Regions from separate parts of the Clostridioides sp. GD02367 genome, predicted to be linked through region 2. Evidence: riboswitches for the same ligand, from Rfam matches in the RefSeq annotation. Region 2 holds a riboswitch; each other region holds the start of a gene.
The links. A riboswitch is a leader RNA that binds a small molecule or an ion and turns the genes downstream of it on or off. The one in region 2 is predicted to bind lysine.
Positions count from the first base shown of each region.

Region 1: another riboswitch for lysine. It lies ahead of Q3223_RS04180 (aspartate kinase); the one in region 2 lies ahead of Q3223_RS01600 (YfcC family protein).
Region 3: another riboswitch for lysine. It lies ahead of Q3223_RS16200 (Na+/H+ antiporter NhaC family protein); the one in region 2 lies ahead of Q3223_RS01600 (YfcC family protein).
Region 4: another riboswitch for lysine. It lies ahead of Q3223_RS13990 (aspartate-semialdehyde dehydrogenase); the one in region 2 lies ahead of Q3223_RS01600 (YfcC family protein).

Region 1 is NZ_JBJODK010000003.1:32,495-38,621, reverse strand. It holds gene lysA (diaminopimelate decarboxylase) at 1-1,007, opposite strand, end outside; gene Q3223_RS04180 (aspartate kinase) at 1,025-2,218, opposite strand; lysine riboswitch at 2,300-2,468, opposite strand; gene Q3223_RS04175 (hypothetical protein) at 2,579-3,196, opposite strand; gene Q3223_RS04170 (hypothetical protein) at 3,367-5,067, opposite strand; gene Q3223_RS04165 (hypothetical protein) at 5,375-5,938, opposite strand; gene Q3223_RS04160 (DUF2140 domain-containing protein) at 6,099-6,127, opposite strand, start outside.
Region 2 is NZ_JBJODK010000001.1:387,028-393,154, reverse strand. It holds partial or broken gene Q3223_RS01620 (helix-turn-helix transcriptional regulator) at 1-32, shown strand, start outside; gene Q3223_RS01615 (AbrB/MazE/SpoVT family DNA-binding domain-containing protein) at 60-275, shown strand; gene Q3223_RS01610 (macrolide family glycosyltransferase) at 308-1,483, shown strand; gene Q3223_RS01605 (DUF3139 domain-containing protein) at 1,776-2,177, shown strand; lysine riboswitch at 2,492-2,671, shown strand; gene Q3223_RS01600 (YfcC family protein) at 2,818-4,209, shown strand; gene Q3223_RS01595 (M20 family metallopeptidase) at 4,223-5,410, shown strand; gene Q3223_RS01590 (glycerate kinase) at 5,506-6,127, shown strand, end outside.
Region 3 is NZ_JBJODK010000014.1:70,128-76,254, forward strand. It holds gene gcvPA (aminomethyl-transferring glycine dehydrogenase subunit GcvPA) at 1-1,858, opposite strand, end outside; glycine riboswitch at 2,068-2,172, opposite strand; tRNA gene Q3223_RS16195 (tRNA-Leu) at 2,692-2,772, opposite strand; gene Q3223_RS16200 (Na+/H+ antiporter NhaC family protein) at 2,882-4,612, opposite strand; lysine riboswitch at 4,750-4,926, opposite strand; gene Q3223_RS16205 (lipoate--protein ligase) at 5,185-6,127, shown strand, end outside.
Region 4 is NZ_JBJODK010000010.1:124,663-130,789, reverse strand. It holds gene Q3223_RS14000 (L-serine ammonia-lyase) at 1-266, opposite strand, end outside; gene dapA (4-hydroxy-tetrahydrodipicolinate synthase) at 589-1,470, shown strand; lysine riboswitch at 1,548-1,721, shown strand; gene Q3223_RS13990 (aspartate-semialdehyde dehydrogenase) at 1,899-2,900, shown strand; gene dapA (4-hydroxy-tetrahydrodipicolinate synthase) at 3,017-3,904, shown strand; gene dapB (4-hydroxy-tetrahydrodipicolinate reductase) at 3,971-4,720, shown strand; gene dapD (2,3,4,5-tetrahydropyridine-2,6-dicarboxylate N-acetyltransferase) at 4,909-5,625, shown strand; gene Q3223_RS13970 (SPFH domain-containing protein) at 5,739-6,127, opposite strand, start outside.

The sequences.
Region 1 (6,127 bases), on a different contig from region 2:
CTAGCTTGATACAGAGAAGGTCTTACATTATCTGTCATACCTCCATCTACACTTACATAAACTCTAACATCTTTTATATCTTTTATTGAACCTACTGTATACAATGTGCTTCCTGCATTTGCAACTATTGATCTTCCTGGTTCTATTACCAATATAGGTACTTCTATCCCAAGCTCTTTACATGAACTTTCCGCTTTAGCAATTATAGTCTCACAGAATTCTTTTATAGTCTTAGGCTTATCTTCTTTACTGTAATAAACCCCTACACCTCCACCTAAGTCAATTTCTGTTAACTGTATATTGAATTTTTCTTTTATCTCTTTTACTAAGTTCATCATTATGTCCACTGTATCTATGTATGGCTCTACATCAAATATTTGTGAGCCTATATGAGCATGAAGACCCACAAGTCTTATATTCTTGTATTCACTCAATTTCTCTATTGCTCTAAATAAATCTCCATTCACTAAGGCAAATCCAAATTTAGAATCTATCTGTCCAGTTTTTATATAATCGTGTGTATGAGCCTCTATTCCAGGTGTTATTCTAAAATATATTTCTTGAACTTTACCTTTTTCTTCACATAACTTTTCAATCAAATCCAATTCATAAAAATTGTCTACTACAAACTTACCTACACCTAAATCTAATCCCATATTTATTTCTTCTTTAGTCTTATTATTTCCATGGAAGAAAACTTTTTCCATAGGGAAATTTGATTTGTAGGCTGTATATAATTCGCCTCCTGAAACTACATCTAGGCACATTTGTTCTTCATTTATAAGATTACACATATAAATAGGTAAAAAAGCTTTACCTGCATAAGCAACCTTGTTTTTTCCATCTTTGGCTTTAAAATATTCTACATATTCTCTACAGTTTTGTCTTACCAAAGCTTCATCAAATACATAAAGTGGAGTTTGATATTTTTCACTAAGCTCTAAACAACTCACTCCTCCAATATATAATTCATTATCATTTACAGTCATAGTTCCATGAAGTTTCATAATATCCTCCCCAAATTTTATATATTAAATACTTCTGCTATTTTTTCTATAGCTATTTGCTTATCATCAGAATTTATAGCACATGTTATACGAATTTCTGATGTAGTTATAAGTTTTATCATTATACCATTTTCATTGAATATCTTAAATACCTTAGCAGCAACTCCAGAAGTATTTTTCATGCCAAGACCTACCAAAGAGAATTTAGTGATATTATTATCAACCACTACATGTTCTTCATCTGTGTACTTAGATACTATCTTCTTACATTCTCCTAATTCTTCTTTTGGAACTGTAAATGATACACTTATTTTATCTAAGATAGGTGCAGTCTGACTTATCATATCTACACTTATCCCTATAGTTGCTATATCTTCAAATAAACTAGATATATTTTCTGCTTTAAAATCTTTGATTGTTATAGAGCTATCGTCATCACTAGTAGCTAATCCTGTTATTACTTTATCCTCTAATTTCATATCTTTTCCCCCTCTTATATATGTTCCTTTTACTGTACCACATGTACGTCCAACATAAATTTCAACACCATATTTTTGTGCAAGTTCTATACTTCTTGAATGCATTACTTGTGCTCCTAAACTTGCTAACTCAAGCATTTCTTCATATTCAATCTCATCAAGTTTACTAGCCTTTGAATATTTTCTTGGGTCTGTAAAATAGATTCCATCAACATCTGTATATATCTCACATTTCCCATTTAATTTAACTGCAAGAGCCACAGCAGATGTGTCTGAACCACCTCTCCCAAGAGTAGTTACATCACCATCTTCATTGATTCCTTGAAATCCAGTTACTATTACGACATTTCCTTCATCTAAACTATTTTTAATTCTATTTACATTTATATCATCAATTTGAGACTTCCCATGAAGACCACTTGTTTTTATATTTAGCTGATAAGCATTATAACTTACAGCCTTACATCCAAGTGCATTTAATGCTATTGATAATAAAGAAGCTGAAATCATTTCTCCAGTAGACATCAAAGCATCCAATTCTCTTTTACTAGGTTCATTACTCAATTCTTTAGCCAACTTTATATATTCATCAGTGGATTTACCCATGGCAGACACAACTATTACCATTTGTGGATTTTCTTTTCTTCGTTCTATTATGTTTTCTGCAATTGATTTTATTTTATCAGTATCTGCCACCGAACTTCCACCATATTTTTGAACAATTATACTCATGCTTTTTCCCCCTCAAGTTAAATTTTGATAAATAAAAACGCCCAAAGGTATACTTTGGACGTGTAAATCTCATAGACCAAGTAACCTTGTAGCTCATCACTTTAAAAGTGACAGCCTTATACATATTCTGCATAAGTCCAGAAAATCCATCCGTCAACAAATTTTCTTCGGCTATAGACCCTTTCATCAATCATCAACACTTACCAGCTCCTATTGAATACTATTGAATATAGCTACCTCTACCCTAGGCTCATTATTTTTAATTAATTTATTAATATAGTTTTATCACATTCTATATAATATTGCAACAATTATTTTACAAAATGTGGCAAATCTATAATTCTCTTTTTTAAAATTAGGTTATATACAATTAAATAGTTTATTTAATCCTAAATCTATAAAATTTATACTATACTCACTATCATATCTCTCTAAATCATTTAATTCAGATAGATTATCTGGTGTAACTACCAAAACGTTTGGCACTTTAAAAAATGGAATTGTAGATTTATCTATCTTTCTAGAAAGATTTTCATATTTAGAAATATCTATTTCATTATTTAAATCAACATCTACTAGAACCTGTTTTATATTACCAAATTGGTCTGTATATTCAATAAATAAATCATATTTCATATCATCCACACTAACATTTCGGTAGAATCTTTTTACATCACAACCTGCAGTATTGATTCTAACAACTAATTCTGACCCTACTAGAGCCTTTATTAAATCATCTCCCTTAAAAAGTTTACTACCATTCAAATAGTATACGTATGAGAGGTCTTTGTAATTATAATAATCTACATCACAAGGATATTTTTTAAGTGTATACTCACTACACATTTTTCTCAAGGTTTTTTTAAAGTTTTTTTTATTATATCTCTTTTGGTCTCCATAAATTTTTCTAAATTGAGCTTCTGTAACACATCTAACCCTGCTAATTAAAAGCAATATCTCTTTTTCCATATTAGTCATAGTACATTCTCCTTGAAGTATTATTTGCAAAGTTGTACTAATATTATATTAATTTTATGACATTAAATTTACAAAGAATTAAAATAAAATAGCTAGTTTTTATAAAAATAAATTTTATAAAAACTAGCTATTAATATATTAAATACTATTTTCGATTTTTTTAAGTTAAACTATACATTATCTTGATTCTCAGAACCTTGAGAGTTTGTATTTTCGTCAGTTCCTGTTCCCTCTTTTGCTTTTTTATCTTCAAAGTTTGCAATATTTAGGTTATCAAATTCTGACATTTCAATTACACCAGATAATTCTTTTGAATATGATATTTTGACTTTATCTCCAACTTGAGTCAATGGCAATTCACTAGATACTTTTGAAGTAGCTTTGAATATTATCTCTTTATTTGAATCTAAAGTCACATAATAATTAGTATTTCCACCTCGTACATCTGGACTTATTCTTGTCACTGTACCTTCTATGACTTCATCTTTTAAATCATTATCCAGTTTTAAATCATTACCCTTAGATTCTAATGAATCTTTATAGTTTCTCAATGCTTCGTTTTTATCTTCACCTAAACCAAGCACATTATAATCTTCAACAGATACAAATGCAACTCTCTTTACAAGACCAGCCTTATCTTTTAACGATGATACATATGTTGGTTGACCTAATATATTATACATTACAGGGAATGTTGCTTCATAATTCTTTTCTTGAACATTACCTTCAGCTGATTTCATTGCAGCTGTCTCAGTAGCTCCTGGTTGCTTATATAATTTAGCTTCTTTTGTTCTAGAGTCAACTAACATAAATCCAATTGTAGATTCATCTCCTCCTGAAGATGTTATACCTGTATACCAATAAGACCTATTATCATTTCCATAAACTAATGATGTTCCTTCTGTTGGCACTAGTACTCCTTTTTCTGATATAACAGAATTTAAAAATCCATTAACATAAACTCCCCAGTCTTTAATCTGGTCTGTTATAAATTCTTGTGGCTGGATTCTATCCACCCATTTAGGTGTATTTTTAACATTGTAAACATTTATTTTTCCAGTTTCTGCATCAACAGTAGCTATTCCTGTAGCATTTGCTCCTCCATAACCAATTTTATGCTCATATAAACTTACAACCCAATAAGGTTTCCCTTCATCATTTATTTCAAGGGTAAAATCTGTCATACCAACATTTACCACACCATGTATGTATAAATGTCTCTGTAAATCTTGATGCAAGTAAGCTTCTGGTTGATATACTATCTTTATTGGTTTTCCATCTATTTCTTGAACTAATTGAACATCTTGAGGGTTACTTGCAGATACTTTTACATAACCACTTGAACCACTTAAAGATGTTACCCACTTAATTATGTCTCTATGAACAAGAGGTGCAACCCAGTACAATTCTCCATCCACATTTTGTATATGGAATTTTCCTAATTTTGACACACTACCTATAGCTGGAACTTCTCCAAGCTTTTTATCTCCCAATTTCATGGCCATATCTTCATCTACAAGACGAATGTCATTTACACTGACAGGACTAATGTCGTCAGTAAATTTACTTTCAGTTACTTTTCCTAATAATTCTTTATATGCCTTTGCATGAAATACAGGTGTAGAAGTTATAAAAGGTACAACTACAATATACACAAGTAAAGCTATTGCTATTGAAAAATTATATTTAGCAAGTTTAGATGTTCTTTCATTTCTATCTAACATCATATCTAGTATTCCTGCCACAACAAAGAAAATTATTCCTACTGAAAATAAAGATGTGAAATCTAATCTAAGTACAGGTAATTTAATAAATGCATAAATTGCTACAATTATTATTGCAACTCCATATGTTTTAAGATATCGTTTCATTTAATACTCCTCTCTACAAAATGTTATTATTACTATTATATCCATATATTTACAAAAAATAAATATTTATCATATTTATTTATGTGTTAAGATATCTTTATACATTTATATAGATATTTTATTCAATTATATCTTATCTATATACCCCAAAAATACTGTAAAAATACAGATAATCACTAAAATTTAAAAACTGAAGAAAGTATTCTAACTAAGATTTACGAATTCTTAATCCTCTCGAAGTTAAACTACTATCTTCAGCCTAATTATCTAGCAATAGTTTTTATATGATAAACTCTAAAATAAATTTTTAGATGTTTGCGATTTTTGATACATAAGAATGTTGTCTAGAATTATATTCTGATAATAAACCTTCATATTCTAAGGTTAAACCAGGTAAATTATAAAAATCATTTGGTGTTACTTCAAATGATTGTTTATTTAAAATGTCTATTTCACTTTTTTCTAACATATCAGCAACAAAGTTTGAACATACATATTTATATTCAGATTGTCTATGAATATTCATTGGCAAATATATTAATGCCATTGTATCATAATAGTAATCTTCTCTATAATCACTAATTAATTTTATATTTTTAAATAGATTTTCATATTGTAAATTATCTACTTCTAATGAATATACTCTACACACAGTATTTTTTCTTATAGCATATAATCCTTGATTTATATTTTCTTCAACAAATCCCCCAATAAACGGATTTCTCGGATTTAATCTCCCAAAAGAATACATTGGCTTTAAATTTTCATTTAGTGATATTGACACATGTGTATACAGTTTTTTACTTATATTCCTTATTAAGTAAGATAATACAGTTCCTGTATATGTTGTTACAATATAGACTTTATTCATCATTTCCCCCCAATCTAGTAACTAAATAATATTACGTATTTACAACTTAATATCATAGAACATTCTAACACAATAAATGTTATTTTACAAATTTTGATTTTAAAGTACTCCAATGTTATATGAAATATAATAAAAATATAAATATAAGTTTTCTATATTTTTAACCAACAGCTGTTTTCTTTAAATTAA
Region 2 (6,127 bases):
AATTGTACAATGTCAAACTAGATGATTTAGTCAATCATTCAGAAGAAAAAACGGGTATTATAATACCACCTAAAGGAAAATTTTTCTTTGGAGCTGTTATAGTTGGAGAAGGTGGTCAGATTGTTATTCCAAAAGAAGCAAGAGATATATTTAATATAAATACAGGAGATAAATTATTGATACTTGGAGATGAAGAAAGAGGACTAGGAATTGTTCATCAACGTGATTTGGTAAATTTTATAGGTCATATGGGAGTAACAGATAAAGAAGAATAATTTTAGAAAAATTATAAAAGGATGGATAAAATATGAGTAAAATAGTTTTTTTCAGCATTCCTGCATATGGTCATACTAATCCAACCATTGAAGTAGTTCGTGAATTAGTAGATAGAGGGAATGAAGTATTGTATTATTCTTTTAATGAATTTAAAGATAAAATTGAAGATACTGGAGCAAAATTTATTAGTTGTGATAAATATCTCCCAGAATTACGTCCTGAAGATGAGAAAAAAATTGGCAAGGATTTCTCTGGGTTAATTGAGATGATAGCAGACACTACAATATCTTTAGATGAAAAAGTATGTAGAGAACTTAAAGTTTTTAATCCAAATTGTATTGTATCAGACTCATTAAGCTTTTGGGGAAAGTTATTTGCACAAAAACTTAATATTCCATATATATGCTCTACAACAACTTTTGCATTTAATAAACATACAGCAAAAATGATGAAGCAAAGTTTTATGGAAGTTGTTCATATGTTTTTGGGGATGAGACGTATTAATAAAAAAATAAAGCTCTTACAAAGAAAAGGATATTATGTAAAAAACTTTGTTTCTATGATTTCTAATGATAATGATACAAATACTATTGTATATACATCAAAAGAATTTCAGCCAATGTCAGAAACTTTTTCCAGTAAATATTCTTTTGTAGGGCCATCAGTATCAAAGTTGATTGTTAAGCCTAAAGATAAAAAGAGAAAACTTATATATATTTCACTTGGTACGATTAATAATAAAAATGTTAATTTTTATGAAAACTGTATAAAAGCATTTAAAGATTGTGATGTTGATATAATTATGTCTGTTGGTAGAGATACTGACATTAAAAGTTTAGGGAATATACCAAATAACTTTGAAGTTAAAAATAGTGTTGAACAGATTGCTATACTTCAAGAAGCTGATGTGTTTATCACTCATTGTGGTATGAATAGTGTAAATGAAAGTTTATATTATGGGGTACCTATGGTCTTATTTCCACAACATTCAGAGCAGAGAATGGTAGCTAATAGAGTTGCTTATTTAGGTGCAGGACTGATGTTAAAAGAAAATAGGTCAAAAAATATTAAAGATACTGTATTTAAAGTTATGAATGATAATGGATACAAAGAAGAGGCAATTAAACTATCAAAAAGCTTTTATAATGCAGGTGGTTCAAATAAGGCAGCTGATGTAATATTACAGCTTATAAAGTCATATTGCTGAATATATAAATTTAGAAGCTAATATGATACTTATTATGTTAATTGAAATATTGCAATAGATATTCTAAAACAAATACTTGTGAAATTTTTATAATAATGAAATAAAACTACATGGAAAGTAGGAAATATATATACTACTTAATAAAAATACTGACAGTAGGGCCTTTTAACCTACCAGTTAGGGCATGTATATTGATACTAAATACGAGGGATGTTATATTCTAATAGAAAAATATAACATCTTTTTTTAATGAATTATAATAGTTTTAAATAATAAAAGAAGGGGAATTAGCATGAGAAAATATAGAATTATTTTAGTAGTATTAATTATAGGTATTGTAGGTATAGCAGGAAGTGTTGTATATAATAACTATTTCAAACCATGGAAGGAGGCTGAGATATATATCAATAAATATATGGTAAAGCAAGGTATTTCGGAAGATGATATAAAGAGTATTACAAAAGAAAAAGCAAAGAAAGCAAGCTATAATGGAATACTGTATAGAGTAAATTATAAAGATGATTCACAATATGAATATCAATATTTTTATAGTGATGATTATTATGCCCTATATGTAAATAAAGTTATGTTACAAATTTATAATGTAGAAAACAATAAGCTTCTAAAAAGTAATGAAGAATTAAAAAGTATTAAGTATCCACCAATTTATCTTAAAAAAGAATTGAATAAATAGTTGAGGATACAATAGAATGATTTCTTATGGTAATCAATTATTAATAAACATCTAATAAAAATATCCAAAGATTCACTTAATAGAGAAAGTATAATTTGTTACATATAAAAACATATATCTTCAGACTTTAAAAAATTAGATATAAAAATATACTACATTCTTTGAATGTATGTGCAGATATAAAGTTTATTGGTGTGGAAAATAAAATTTAATTCTAAGTATATTATATTGAAAATATTTACAATCTCGACATATTATGCTACAATTATTTACAATAAATAAAATTTAATAAGCATTACCTCATCTAATAAAAAGATTGAGGTAGAGGTTGCATTTACTAAGATTAGTATTGAAGAGGTTGGAAACCAATGAAGCAATATAAAAGGAGTAAGTGCCGAAGTGCTAGTGTCCAAAGCTAGTGCTGGGACTGTATTTAATAGGTACAGTACTGTCATCAAATTCATCCCGAATTTTGATGGAGAGCTATCTTAGATAAGATAAAGGGAAGATGTAGGTATATTGTATTTAGCACATTTAGCTCAACATGTATCCATGTTGAGCTTTTTTACATCTATACAAAATAGGATAGAAAAGGGATGCAATAATAAAATATTTTAATTTAAAAGTGGGGAGAATAAAAATGAGCAGTTTAAAAAAGAAGAGGTTTACTATGCCGCAGACACTTACTATAATATTCTTATTAATAGTAGTAATGGCAGTTCTTACTTGGATAGTACCAAGTGGAAATTTTGAAAGGGTAGATATAGACGGAAGGTCAGTTGTTGTAGCTGGAACTTATGAAAAAGCACCATCAAATCCACAAGGTATTACTGATGTATTTTCAGCTCCTATAAATGGATTTATAGATGCAGCTGAAGTAGTTGGATTTGTTTTAATAGTTGGAGGGGCTTTTGGAATAGTTAATAAAACAGGTGCAATAGAAGCCATTATAGCACACACTGTAAATAAAATGAAGAAGTTTCAATTTTTAATAATACCTATATCTATGATTTTATTTGGTCTTGGTGGTACAACTTTTGGAATGAGTGAAGAAACATTACCTTTTTATATGATATTTATTCCACTTATGACCAGCATGGGATATGATTCATTAACCGCGGTGGCAACAGTATTTATAGGGGCAACAGCTGGATTTGGAGCGGCGACTACTAATCCTTTCTCTGTAGGAATAGCACAGGCATTGTCACAAATAGCACCAGGTTCTGGAATAGAGTTTAGAGTTGTTATGTTTATAATATATATGGCTATATCTATAGCATTTGTTATGATGTATGCTAATAAAGTAAAAAAAGACCCTAAAAAGTCTTTAGTACATGATATATCACTGAATCAAGAATCAATGGTTAATAGTGATACAAACATAAAAGAATTTACAAAAAGAGAAGCCATTGTAATAGCAATTTTCGTAATAGGTATGGGAATTATGATATTTGGTGTTTTAAAATTAGGATGGTATATAGCTGAAATTGCAATGATATTTACAGCCATAGGTATAATATCTGGAATAGCATCAGGGCTTAAGCAAGATGAAATAGTTAATTCATTTATAAGTGGAGCTGGAGATTTAATGACAGCAGGATTATGTATAGCATTTGCACGTGGAATCGTAATAATAGCAGAAAATGGATTTATAATAGATACAATTTTAAATTCTGCGGCAAATTTATTAAATGGATTACCAAAAACTATATTTATAAACTTAACTTTCTTAATAGAAGGATTAATAGCATTTTTAATACCATCAGCATCAGGGCTTGCATCACTTACAATACCTGTACTTGCACCACTTGGAGACTTAGTAGATGTATCTAGACAAATGATAGTTACAGCTTATCAATTTGGGATAGGTGTAACTAACTTAATAACACCTACATCAGGTGTTTTAATGGGAGCACTAGCAGTAGCTAATATCCCTTGGTCAAAGTGGGTTAGATTCATAGTTCCTCTAATGGTAGTATTAACAATTCTTGTAATGGTATTTTTGACAGTAGGATTATATCTAGGATTCTAATAGGAGGTAAGTTATGATAGAGAATATAAAGAAAAGAGCTTATGAGATAGAGAATGAACTTGGAAAAGAAATTGAAGAAGTATGCGATTTTATATTCAACAACCCAGAGCTAGGAGATGAAGAATATATATCATCAAAATATTTAGTAGAGAAAATGAAGGAATATGGATTTGACACAACTTATCCATACTGTAATATGGATACTGCTTTTAGAGCAGAGCTAGGAGATAGTGATAGTCCTACTATAGCGTTTTTAGCTGAGTATGATGCACTTCCTGGATATGGAGAAGATAAAGAGCCAGGTCATGCTTGTGGTCATAACTGGATTGCAGCATCTACACTAGGAGCTTGTATAGTATTAAGCAAGTTAAAAGAAAGTTTTAAAGGAAAAATTGTATTAATAGGAACACCAGCTGAAGAAACAACAGGAGGAAAATGTGACTTAGTTAAAGCAGGAGCTTTTGATGATATTGATGTAAGCTATCAGATGCATATAGAAGCTTTTAATAATATAAACTGCAAAGCTTTAGCAATAGACTCATTAGAGTTTAGCTTTGAAGGTGTATCAGCACATGCGGCTAGTCATCCTCATATGGGAGTTAATGCATTGGATGCAGTACAACTTACTTTTGCTGGAATAAATGCTCTAAGACAACATGTAAAATCAGATGTTAGAATACATGGTATAGTTTCAAATGGAGGAGAAGCTCCAAATATAGTTCCAGAAAAAGCTGCTTGTAAGTTTTTTGTAAGAGCTGCTGAAAGAAGTTATTTAGATGAAGTTACTAAAAAAGTTATAAACTGTGCAAAAGGTGCAGAGTTAATGACAGGAGCTAAGCTATCTTATAGATATTTTGAAAATTCTTTTGACAATATAATAAATAATAAAGTACTTCAAAATATAACAAAAAATAATTTGATTGAAGCAGGTATAACAGATATACTAGAGGGAAAAGATGGACCAGTGGGTTCTACAGATATAGGTAATGTAAGTCAAGTTTGCCCTACTATGTATACAGAAATAGCTTTAGATATAAATCCAATGGTATATGTTCACGAAAAAGAATTTCTAAATTATGCAAATTCTACAGAAGCTTATGATAAACTTCATAAAGCAGTAAAGGCAATGGTGGGTTGTGCATTAGAAATTTATTTAGAAGATGGACTACTTGATGAGATTAAGAAAAATCACATAAATTAATTTAAAAATAAAACAAAGAGGTATTACTTGAAAATCGGTAATACCTCTTTTATTAATATTATAAAATCGTATATTAAAATAAGGAGTAGATAAATATGAAAATATTAATCTCTATAGATTCCTTTAAGGGGAGTTTATCCTCAATTGAAGCAGCAAATGCAATCAAAAAAGGGATATTAAAAGTTGAAAAAAATGCAAAAGTAAAGATACTACCACTTGCTGACGGTGGTGAAGGAACAGTAGATGCTTTAGTTCAAGGAATGAATGGGACAAAAGAAACTATAGAAGTTACTGGGCCAATAATTAAGAAAGTAAATGCGACATATGGATTATTAAAAGATACGAATACTGCAATAATAGAAATTGCTCAAGCATCAGGATTGACATTAGTCCCAACTGAACTTAGAAATCCTTTATACACTACAACTTATGGTGTTGGAGAAATAATAAAGGAAGCTATAAATAAGGGCTGTAGAAATTTTATAGTAGGATTAGGTGGAAGTGCTACCAATGATGCAGGAGTAGGTATGCTTCAAGCTTTAGGGTTTGAGTTTTATGATAAGAATAATAAATTAGTAGATTTAGGTGGAAAAGTTTTAAATAAAATAAGACACATAAAAATAGATAATAGACTAAAAGAATTAGATGAATGTAACTTTAAAATAGCTTGTGATGTAAACAATCCACTGTTTGGAGAAAATGGAGCTGGATACATAT
Region 3 (6,127 bases), on a different contig from region 2:
GGTCAACACTCATAATTAACATAGCCTTATTTTCATGAGTTATTTTTTCTATTTCTTCCATTTCTTCAATAATTCCAAAGAAGTTAGGAGTCTGTATAAGAACACATGCTGTATCTTTATCTACTGAAGCTCTTAATTTTTCTATATCTGTAATTCCATATTCATTACAAAAATCAATTTCTACTATTTCACAATCTTTATATTGCAGATAAGTCTTTAGTACTGATAAAGTTTCAGGATGTGTAGTTTTTGATACTACTATTTTACTTTTTCTCGTCTGGTTCATAGCCATTATACATGCTTCTATTGCAGCAGTTGCCCCATCATACATTGATGCATTTGCAATTTCCATACCAGTAATTTCTGCAATCATAGATTGGAACTCAAACACTACTTGTAAAGTCCCTTGACTTATTTCAGCTTGATATGGAGTATATGCTGTATAAAACTCAGATCTTGAAGTTATATGTTTTATAATTGATGGTATATAATGGTCATATGCACCAGCTCCAAGAAAACAAGTTAAATCTTCTAAACTTAAATTTTCTTCTGACAATCTTTTTACTATTTTACTTACTTCTAATTCAGATTTCCCACTTTCTAAATTCAAATCTCTTTTTAACTTTATTTCATCTGGTATATCTGAAAATAATTCATCAACTGAATTTAATCCTACTACCTTTAGCATTTTTGATTTATCTTCACTTGTGGCAGGTATATATGAAAATTTATTCTCTTCATTTGATATAGTATTATCTTTTTTATATTGCTTTTTGTAAAAAGGTTTCTTAACTATCATCGCAGGAACAACTTTTTTTCTTATTGCTATTCCTATTTCATTTCCTAATTTTGCATATTCAGAATCTATAATTCCCATACCTAAAATTTTTCCTGTTGTTGGGGATGCACATCCTGTTGTTACAAAACCTACTGTTTTGTCGCCAATCTTTATATCGTATCCATTTCTAGGCATCCCTTTACCTTGCATCTCAAAGCCTATTAATTTTCTTTTAGCTCCACTTTCTTTTTCTTCTGATAAGATTGTTTTCCCAACAAAACCTTCCTTGTTTGTTTTTACAAAAATTGATAAGCCTCCTTCAATTGGAGATATATGTTCATTTATTTCATGGCCATACAGAGGTAGAGCTGCTTCAAATCTCAAAGTATCTCTACAGCCTAAACCAGCAGGACATATGTCTTCTCCTCCAGCCTTTAAAACTTCATTCCAAATTATTTCTGTATGTTCGCTTTTACAATATATCTCAAATCCATCTTCTCCAGTATATCCTGTTCTTGAAACTAAACAAGTTAAACCACATATTTTTGTTGATGGAATTGACTTATAAAATTTTATTGATTTTAAATCTATATCTATGATTTTTTGAAGAATTTCTTCTGCTTTAGGCCCTTGAACTGCTAGTTGACTAACTTCATTAGAAACATTTTTTATATCTACATGGTATCCTTCACTTTGTTTTATTATCCATGCTACATCTTTATCTATATTCCCTGCATTTATTACTAATAAATAATCTTCTTCACCAAATTTATATATTAATAAATCGTCAACTACTCCTCCATTTTCATAACACATAGGTGTATATATAATGTCATTTATCTTTAATGTGCTTATATCATTTGTAACTAAATTTTGTATAAATTTTTCTGAATCTGCACCTTTTATTTGTACCTCTCCCATATGAGATACATCAAATATACCTGCACTTTTTCTAACCATTTCATGCTCTTTATTTATTCCTTCATATTCTAAAGGCATTTCCCAGCCAGCAAATTCAACAAGTTTTGCTCCAAGCTCTTTGTGTATATTATACAAAGGTACTCTTTTCAATTCATTCATATATAACCCTCCCTATAAATTTAGACCCACTATATTTAAGTAATTTCGATATTATGTCCTGTACTTTTTCATAAAAAAAAGATATATCAGCATAGAAAATAATCCTAGCCTATATATCCCTGTTTGTATACCTGAAAGATTTAATAATTTAATATTATTTTGCTTCTTCGGTGACTTATAGTCTATTAACCTAAGTCTCTCCAGAGTCCCATCAATTAGCGATATATTTGCCTGAAAGTTTCTCTAAGAATTGGCATTTCTTAAATTGCTTCTTCGGCGCCTTTTTATATAAAGATCTCTCTCGCTAATCTCATTTGGAAATATTTATTTTCATTTTTATTGTATGAATATTTCAATTAAATGTCAACACATTATATTTATTTTTTTTTATGTATTAATTTTTTTGTTAAGTTTTTATTATCAATTATACTACTTTTATAATATTAACTTTTATACATATATGTTATATATTAATGTAAAATAATATATTTATTTAATTTATTACTAGCATGTCATATAAAACACTAAAAGTAAAGTTATATTGTAATTTACTATATTATGTTAAAGATATATTTATACATGCAATAGAATCGTTTGCAAATTTATCTTTGTGAAAAATAAGATTTTATCTTATTGACAAATATCTAAGAATTTATATGTAATTGTAATTTTAAACAACAAAAAAAGCACTCAATGTGCTTTTATATTTATTAATAAAATATCCTTAGAAATATATTCATATTATATTTGATTTATCAAAAAATAAAAACGGGATAGCCCACTCCGAAAGCCAGCAATCCCAGTTTTTTTCAGCACAACTAAGTACTGTAGAGTGCGGATGAAGGGAGTCGAACCCCCACGCCAATGGCGCTAGATCCTAAGTCTAGTGCGTCTGCCAATTCCGCCACATCCGCTTATCACTCTTTTATTTTACTATATTTCGCTATTATTTTCAATAACTTTTTAAAATTATCTAAAAACTAACAAAAGAATGATAATAAAAGGTTAAATTTATTTATATCTTTATTCTGCAAGTTCTATCTCTGCTTCATCAACTCTCTTACCAATTATTTGAATACCAACAAATACAGCAGCTATAGCTACTGGTAATACTATATATATTGGCAATCCTAATCCAGCTGGTATATATCCAAATACAATAGTGATTACTGCTGTAAATATAGCATATGGCATTTGAGTATTAACATGGTCTATATGATTACAACCAGCTCCCATCGAAGAAAGTATTGTTGTATCTGAAATCGGAGAACAGTGGTCTCCAAATATTGCACCTGTTAAGACTGCACTTGTACTCACTATTACATAAGACATATCAGGATTTAATGAGTAAGCTAGTGGTATTGCTAGTGGCATAAGTATACCCATTGTTCCATAAGCTGTTCCAGTAGCAAAAGATATTATTGCTCCTAAACCAAATATTAAACTTGGCAATAAGAATGGAGGTAGTGAACCTGATAATAAGTGTATCAAAAATTTAGCTGTACCTAATTCTTTTATTACTGAACTTAATGACCATGCAAGTATTAATATTACACCAGTTATTACTAAACTTTTCATCCCATCTATCCAAACATCAATTGCTTCTGACACTGTAAAAATCTTCTTAACTACAGCCATTATAATAGCAACTAAACTTGCAACAAGTGCAGATTGGAATAATGCTCTAGATGCATCAGATGCACTAAATGCTTCTTTTATTGCTCCAAAAGAATATGGTGAATTTGTAAATAGTTGTATTAGAGCTTTATCTTCACCACCCATTATAGACGTATATCCACTATAATAGAATGATGCCAAAGCAACTATTATTAATGTTCCTATTGGGATTATAGCATTCCACACACTCAATTTTACTCCATTTTTTGGTGCTAAATCATCTAATTCTTCTACACCTTCATCAAGGTCTGTACCAACTTTTCTACTTCTAGATTTTATTTCTGCTTTTTTCATTGGCCCAAATTCTTTTAATAATAATGCTGATATTACAATAAATGCTAATATTAATATATTATAAAATCTAAATGGTATTGTATTTAAAAATATACCAAATGCATCAACATCTACACTTATACTTTCAAAAGCATCATGTATCAAACCAACTTCAAGACCTATCCATGTAGATATTATAGCTAATCCAGCAACTGGTGCTGCTGTAGCATCTATTATAAAGGCTAATTTTTCTCTTGATATTTTCATTTTATCTGCAACAGGTCTCATCATAGGACCTACTATTAATGAATTTGCATAATCATCAAAGAATACCAAAAGACCTAAAAACCATGTTATAATTTGTGTACCTTTCGCTGATTTCGCTCTTTTGGCAAGTGCCTCAGCTATAGCCTTAGCTCCTCCCATCTTTGCAACAAGATTTATAACCCCTCCAATTGCTAGAACTTGTAGTATTATCCCTGCATTCCACGGGTCTGATAACGATACCAAAGCTCTATCCACTAAGTCTAAAAATGCTTGTATGAATGTAGCAAACACATTTATACCACTAGCTTTAATTATAAAACTCCCAGAAAGAATCCCTATAAGTAAAGAAATTATTACGTTTTTAGTTATAAATGCAAGTATTATAGCAACTAATGGTGGTATTAAAGTTAAGATTCCAAATTTTTCTGCATTAGCTAGTGCGATAGTGTCTATATCTTCCTCTGCAAAAACCATTACTGTTGACATTATAAACATAATTGTCGTCAGAAAAATAATATTAATTTTTTTGTTTCTCATATAAATCTCCCTCTCTTTTTTAGTTTTGTGAATTATACAGGGTATTTGATAAAACTAAAAAAGCCTTAAGTGCTAAACACTCAAGGCTTGAAAATTACAATACATCAACAGTATTAAAATAAATATAATATAATTCCTTAAATGATAGCTCACCACAAATAAACCTGTGACAGTTGTACATATTTTCTATGTACCCCCAGCAATATAATCTTAAAGCATCGATTATAAAACTTCGGCAATATCTCCTTTCCTAATAAATCTTTGTGCTTAACTCATTATTAGTACTGATAGATTATTGCGCCTCTACCCTTCTATTCACTTTTTTAAGTATATTTTGAGTATATATTATTTATTTAAACTTTGCAAGTTAGTTTTTAAAATTCCTTTTTATTTTTTACATAAAATCCCAAACTTTTCTAATTATGTTTAATATACACTTCTATTAATATAAGATTGTCTTCTTTTTTAAATCTTCTAATTTAAAGGACTTTTTACATTATTGTCGAATTATAAAATTAATTGTACTAAGAATAACAAAAAAATTTTATCAATTATATGGAGGAATTACTTTAATGTTACTAATTTACAATGAAAAGACAAACCCTTACTTCAATTTAGCGATGGAAGAATATCTTCTAAAAAATTTTGACGAAGACTTATTTATTTTATGGAGGAATGAACCTTCTATAATTGTTGGAAAAAATCAAAATACACTTTCAGAAATAAATTTAGAATATATAAAAGAAAATTCTATACCTGTTGTTAGGAGACAATCTGGTGGTGGAGCTGTATTTCATGATTTAGGAAATATAAATTTTACATTCATAGCCTGCAATAATAATAGCTTTAGTGATTTCAGAAGATTCACTCAACCAATAATAGACTTACTTAAAACATTAGATGTAAACGCTGAATTTTCTGGAAGAAATGACCTTCTTATAGATGGTAAGAAGTTTTCTGGAAATGCTCAATACAACTACAAAAATAAGGTGATGCATCATGGTACACTGTTATTTTCATCTGAGATAAATGACCTTTCAAAAGCTCTAAAGGTAAAACCTATAAAATTTGAAGGAAAGGGCATAAAGTCTGTAAAATCTCGTGTAACTAATATAAGTGAACATCTACAATCTAAAATGGATATACTAGAATTTAAGGACGCAATAATGAATTATCTCTCTAAAACTAACACTGATAATACTAATTATTATTTAAGTGATTATGACATAGAACAAATAGAAAAACTTACTAAGTCAAAATATGAAACTTGGGATTGGAACTTTGGTAATTCACCAAAATATACCCTTTCAAATGAGTTAAAATATTCTGGTGGAAACGTTGAGTTTAATCTAAATGTTGATAAGGGAATAATAACTACTATAAAATTTTTTGGAGACTTTTTTGGAAAACGTGATGTTTCATTTGTGGAAGATAAACTTGCTGGAACGAAACATGAAGAGAATGCTTTAAGGAATGTTTTAGATTCCATTGAAATAAATGATTATTTCTTAGGAG
Region 4 (6,127 bases), on a different contig from region 2:
TCAAACTTCATTCCATTTGGATGAAAATCTTTTATAATATCTTCTTCCCAAACGATTTCAACTTTTTTTGGCGATATCGTTTTTTCAATTATATAGTCAGTTAAGTGACCTTTACCTGTGGCTGCCAAACTACCATATAATATTGCTCTAAAACTTTCTGCATCTGGATTTTCATTTTTAAATCTTTCTGCTGCTCTTTGTGGTCCCATAGTATGAGAACTTGAAGGCCCACTTCCTATTTTAAAAAGTTCCTTTAAAGTATCCATATTATTCCTCCTAAATTTACGGTATTATTACTTATTATTAGATTTTACGCACATATTTATTATAACCTAAATATATTAATTATTAGTTATTAAATTCGCATAAAATTTATTTTTTATTTCCATTTTGGTATATTTTATTAAATTAATATGCATATTTTGAGAATAAAACATTTATTTCAAATTTTTCTAATATTAATATAATATAAATATCTTATTTAAACAGTTAAGATATTAACTATACCTATTAAAATTAATTAATTTGTACTATAATTATTATTGTACTTAAAAAATTAAATTTAGATAAAAAAGGAGATTTGATTATATGTTATTTAAAGGTTCTGCTGTTGCTTTAGTTACCCCATTCACAGAGGATAATAATGTCAACTTCGAAAAATTAGGTGAATTAATCGAATACCACATTGAGAATGATACAGATGCACTAGTTGTTTGTGGAACAACAGGTGAGGCAACTACTATGAGTGAATCTGAAATTTTTGCTGTAATAAAATATACAGTTGAAAAAGTTAACAAAAGAATACCTGTCATTGCAGGTACTGGTTCAAACAATACTATGTTGTCTGTTCATATGAGTCAAGAAGCTGAAAAATTAGGAGTTGATGGACTTTTAATAATAACTCCTTACTATAATAAGACTAATGAAAAAGGTCTTAAACTTCACTTTGAAACAATAGCAAATAGCGTTAAGTTACCAATTATTTTATACAATGTACCTGGAAGAACTAAAGTAAATATAAAGCCATCTGTTGTGGCTGAACTTGCTAAAATAGATAATATAGTTGCTGTAAAGGAAGCAAGTGGAGATTTAGCTCAAGTTGCAGAAATAGCTAAATTAGTACCTGAAGACTTTGCTATATACTCCGGTAATGATGACACTATATTACCACTATTATCATTAGGTGGAAGTGGTGTTATCTCTGTGCTTGCTAACATTTGCCCTAAGGAGACACATGACTTAGTAACTAAATTCTTTAAAGGTGATATTGAAGGCTCAAAAAAATTACAACTTGATATGGATGCTTTAATTGCTGCCTTATTTATAGAAGTAAATCCAGTGCCAGTTAAAACTGCCATGAATATTTTAGGTTTTAATGTTGGAGATTTAAGACTTCCTCTAGCTGAAATGGAAGAAACTAATCTTAATGTATTAAAACAAGAATTGACAAATTTTGGATTTAAATTTTAGCAATATTTATATAAATAAGTTGATTTTTTCTTAAATATGTATTATTATTAGAATAATCAAATTTTAATATCCTATTAACCTAGGGTAGAGGTAGCTGTAACTAAGAGTATCCAATAGTAGCTGGCAGGTGTTAATGATTGGAAAAAGGATTTACAGCCGAAGAAAATATTTCTTGCAATTATATTTTCTGGGATTACACATAACATGTGTAATACTGTCACTTATATTATAAGTGATGAGCTACAGGGTTTACTTTGAGTGATAAATTAGACGTACAAAGTATACCTTTGTACGTTTTTTGTATATAATTAAAGTTGTTAATATAATATTAAAGTTTTTGGATATAAAAAAATATTAACATATCTTACTTGTATAACTAAAATCAAATAAAATAATGTTTTAATAATTTAAAATTGGGGTGAATTTATATGAAAAAAGTAAACGTAGCGATAGTTGGTGCTACTGGAATGGTAGGTAGAACATTTTTAAAAGTATTAGAAGAAAGAAATTTTCCAATAGAAAATCTATTTTTATTCTCTTCTTCTAAATCAGCTGGTTCTAAAGTAATATTTTGTGGTAAAGAATATATAGTAGAAGAATTAAAGGAAACTTCATTTACTGATAGAGGTATACAAATAGCACTATTCTCTGCTGGAGGAAGTATTAGTGAAAAGTATGCTCCAATAGCAGCATCAAATGGAATCTTAGTAGTGGATAATTCTAGTCACTGGAGAATGGACCCAGATGTTCCTTTAGTAGTTCCTGAAGTAAATCCTGAAGCAATAAAAGAACACAAGGGCATAATAGCTAATCCTAACTGCTCTACTATACAAGCTATGGTTCCTCTTAAGCCACTTGATGATAAGTACAAAATTAAGAGAGTAGTATACTCTACTTACCAAGCTGTATCTGGTTCTGGTGTTAAAGGTGTTGAAGATTTAGAGAAAGGGATGAATGGTAATCCTACTGGATTCTACCCTCACCAAATATCTTACAATTGTCTTCCTCATATAGATTCATTTACTGAAAATGGATATACTAAGGAAGAAATGAAAATGGTAAATGAAACTATGAAAATACTTAATAATTACGACTTAAAAATAACTGCAACTACTGTAAGAGTTCCAGTGAGAAATGGTCATAGTGAATCTATAAACGTTGAATTTAACAATCCATTTGAATTAGAAGACTTGGTAAAAACACTTGAAGAAGCTCCAGGGGTTGTAGTAGTTGATAATCCTGCTAATAATGAATATCCAACTGCTGTAGAATTTGACAATAGAGATGAAGTATTTGTTGGAAGAATAAGAAGAGACTTCAGTGTTGACAATGGTGTAAATCTTTGGGTTGTAGCTGACAATATCAGAAAAGGTGCTGCAACTAATGCAATTCAAATAGCTGAAATGGCTTTATCATACGATTTAGTATAATATACAAACTTGTATAAATATATAATTTTGTAAAATATTAATAATAATATAAAAACAAGCATTAGAAGTAACTGTAATATAAAACACAAAAATAAAAAAGAGGGGATTGATTTTATATGATATTTAAAGGTTCTGCTGTTGCTCTAGTTACACCATTTACAAAGGATAACAAAGTTGATTTTGACAAATTAGGCGAATTGGTTGAATACCAGATAGCTAATGGTACTGATGCTATAGTATCTTGTGGTACTACTGGTGAAGCTAATACTATGACTGATGAAGAACAACTTGCTACTATTAAGTATGTTGTAGAAAAAGTTAATAAAAGAGTTCCTGTTATAGCTGGAAGTGGTTCTAATGATACTATGCACTCAGTTAATCTAAGCCAAGAAGCTGAAAAATTAGGAGTAGATGCTCTATTAATCATAACTCCTTATTACAATAAAGCTAATAAAGCTGGACTTAAACGTCATTTTGAAACAATAGCTAACAGTGTCAAACTTCCAATTATACTTTACAATGTCCCTGGAAGAACTTGTGTAAATATAAGTCCTAGCCTTATAGTTGAACTTGCTAAAATAGATAATATAGTTGCTGTAAAAGAAGCTAGTGGAGACCTAGGACAGGTTGCAGAAATAGCTAGTTTAGTTCCAGATGATTTTGCTATCTACTCTGGTAATGATGATACTATACTTCCTTTATTATCTTTAGGAGGTCAAGGAGTTATATCAGTACTTGCTAATGTTTGCCCTCAAGAAACTCACGATTTAGTAGCCAAATTCTTTGAAGGCGATATAGAAGGTTCTAGAAAATTACAACTTGGTATGGATGCTCTAATAGCAGCTTTATTTATAGAAGTAAATCCTATACCAGTTAAGACTGCAATGAATTTACTAGGATTCAATGTTGGAGATTTAAGATTACCTCTAGCAGAAATGGACCCAGCAAATTTAGAAGTATTAAAGAAAGAATTAGTTAACTTTGGACTAAAAGTTAATGCATAGTAAAAATTGATGCATGGTAAAAAATAGGTTTGGTCAAAAGTTAGCCCTTAATCATAGGAGGAAATTATGTTAAAAGTTATAGCAACTGGTTATGATGGAAAAATGGGTAAGATTTTAGCCGATACTATAAGAGAAGATAGTGAATTAGAATTGGTTTGTGTTGCAGCTAGAGGTATGGATAGTTGTGAAGGTGACCTTAAAATCTACGAAGACATGAGCACTATAGTTGAAGAAGTTGATGTAGTTATAGATTTTTCTCATCACTCTAATTTAGATAATATCTTATCTTATGTTTTAAAGACTAAGACACCTTTAGTAATTGCTACTACTGGATATAATGATGAAGAAATGAACAAAATACATGAAGCGGCTAAAGTTATTCCTGTATTCCAATCATATAATATGTCTCTTGGTGTAAATGTATTAGTGAAATTAGTTAAAGATGCAGCTAAATTATTAGAAGGATTTGATATAGAAATAATAGAAAAACATCACAACAGAAAAGTAGATGCCCCAAGTGGCACAGCTGTTATGATTGCTAACGCTATAAAAGAGGTTTTACCAAATGTTGAAAATAATTATGGTAGATATGGTCGTAGCGCAAAAAGACAACCAAACGAAGTTGGTATTCATGCTATAAGAGGTGGAAATATTGTTGGTGAACATGATGCTCTATTTGCAGGAGATAATGAAGTCCTTACAATAAGCCATCAAGCCCAATCTCGTGGTATCTTTGCAAGTGGTTCTATAGCTGCTGCTAAATACTTAGTTAAACAAAAACCAGGATTTTATAATATGGACAGCATGTTAGGATAATAACAATAATATAATGAGGACACACAGTTTAACTCAAATATATACAATAGATAAATTTATTTGATACTATGCTTATATGATAAAAAATCTGTAAAATAAATGTAAATAATGAAAAGTAAGTATATACTAAAATTGATAAATAAGTATATAATAAAAGAAATATAATGAAATACAAGGAGAATTAACAAATGGTAAATTTAAACGATGCTTATGAAATAGCAAGATATATAAAAGAAGTTAAAAAGAAAACACCTGTTAAGGTATATGTAAATACTAACTCTTTACATTTCCAATCAACTGATAAATTTAAAGTATTTGGATGCAATGGTTCTTATATATTTATAGGTGACTATGAAGATATAATGGAAGTATTAGATAAACATGGTAAAGATATAATAGATACTCATGTAGAATACGATAGAAGAAATTCTGCTATTCCTCTAAAAAATACTTTAAGTGAACATGCAAGAATCGAGCCAGGTGCAATAATAAGAGACATGGTTACTATAGAAAAAAATGCTGTTGTAATGATGGGAGCTGTTATAAATATAGGAGCTGTTATTGGTGAAGGTTCTATGGTAGATATGAATGCTGTTATTGGAGCTAGAGGTACTCTTGGTAAAAATGTTCATTTAGGTGCTGGAGCTGTTGTTGCTGGTGTTTTAGAGCCACCTTCTGCTACTCCTGTTATAGTTGAAGATGATGTTTTAATAGGAGCTAATGCAGTTATTCTTGAAGGTGTTAGAATCGGTAAAGGTGCTGTTGTTGCAGCTGGTGCTATTGTAACTACTGATGTAGAAGCTGGTGCTGTTGTTGCTGGTTCTCCTGCTAAAGTTATAAAAATGAAAGATGAAAAAACGGCTGACAAGACTAAACTTATGGATGACCTTAGAAATTTAGATTAATTAAATAAGTAATGTATAAGCAAAAGGGTGTCTCAACATGAATTTAATTCATTAGAGACACCCTCTTTTTAGGATATTTGAAATTATTTAAAATGTCTTAACTTTACCCTAGATTAATATATTGAACCACTATTTACTACTGGTTGTGCATCTTTATTACCACAAAGAACAACCAATAGATTACTTACCATAGCTGCTTTACGTTCTTCATCCAAAGTTACAACATTATTTTCACTTAAATTAGTTAGTGCCATTTCTACCATACTTACAGCCCCTTCAACAATCTTTTTACGTGCTGCTATTATAGCCTCTGCTTGTTGACGTTGTAACATTGCTGCTGCAATTTCTGGCGCATAAGAAAGGTGAGTAATTCTTACTTCACACACTTCAATTCCTGCAATATCAACTCTTGATTGTAATTCGTCTTTTAATTTATCAGCTATCTCTTGACTACTACCACGAAGAGATTTCTCATCTCCATCTTCAGATACATCGTATGGAT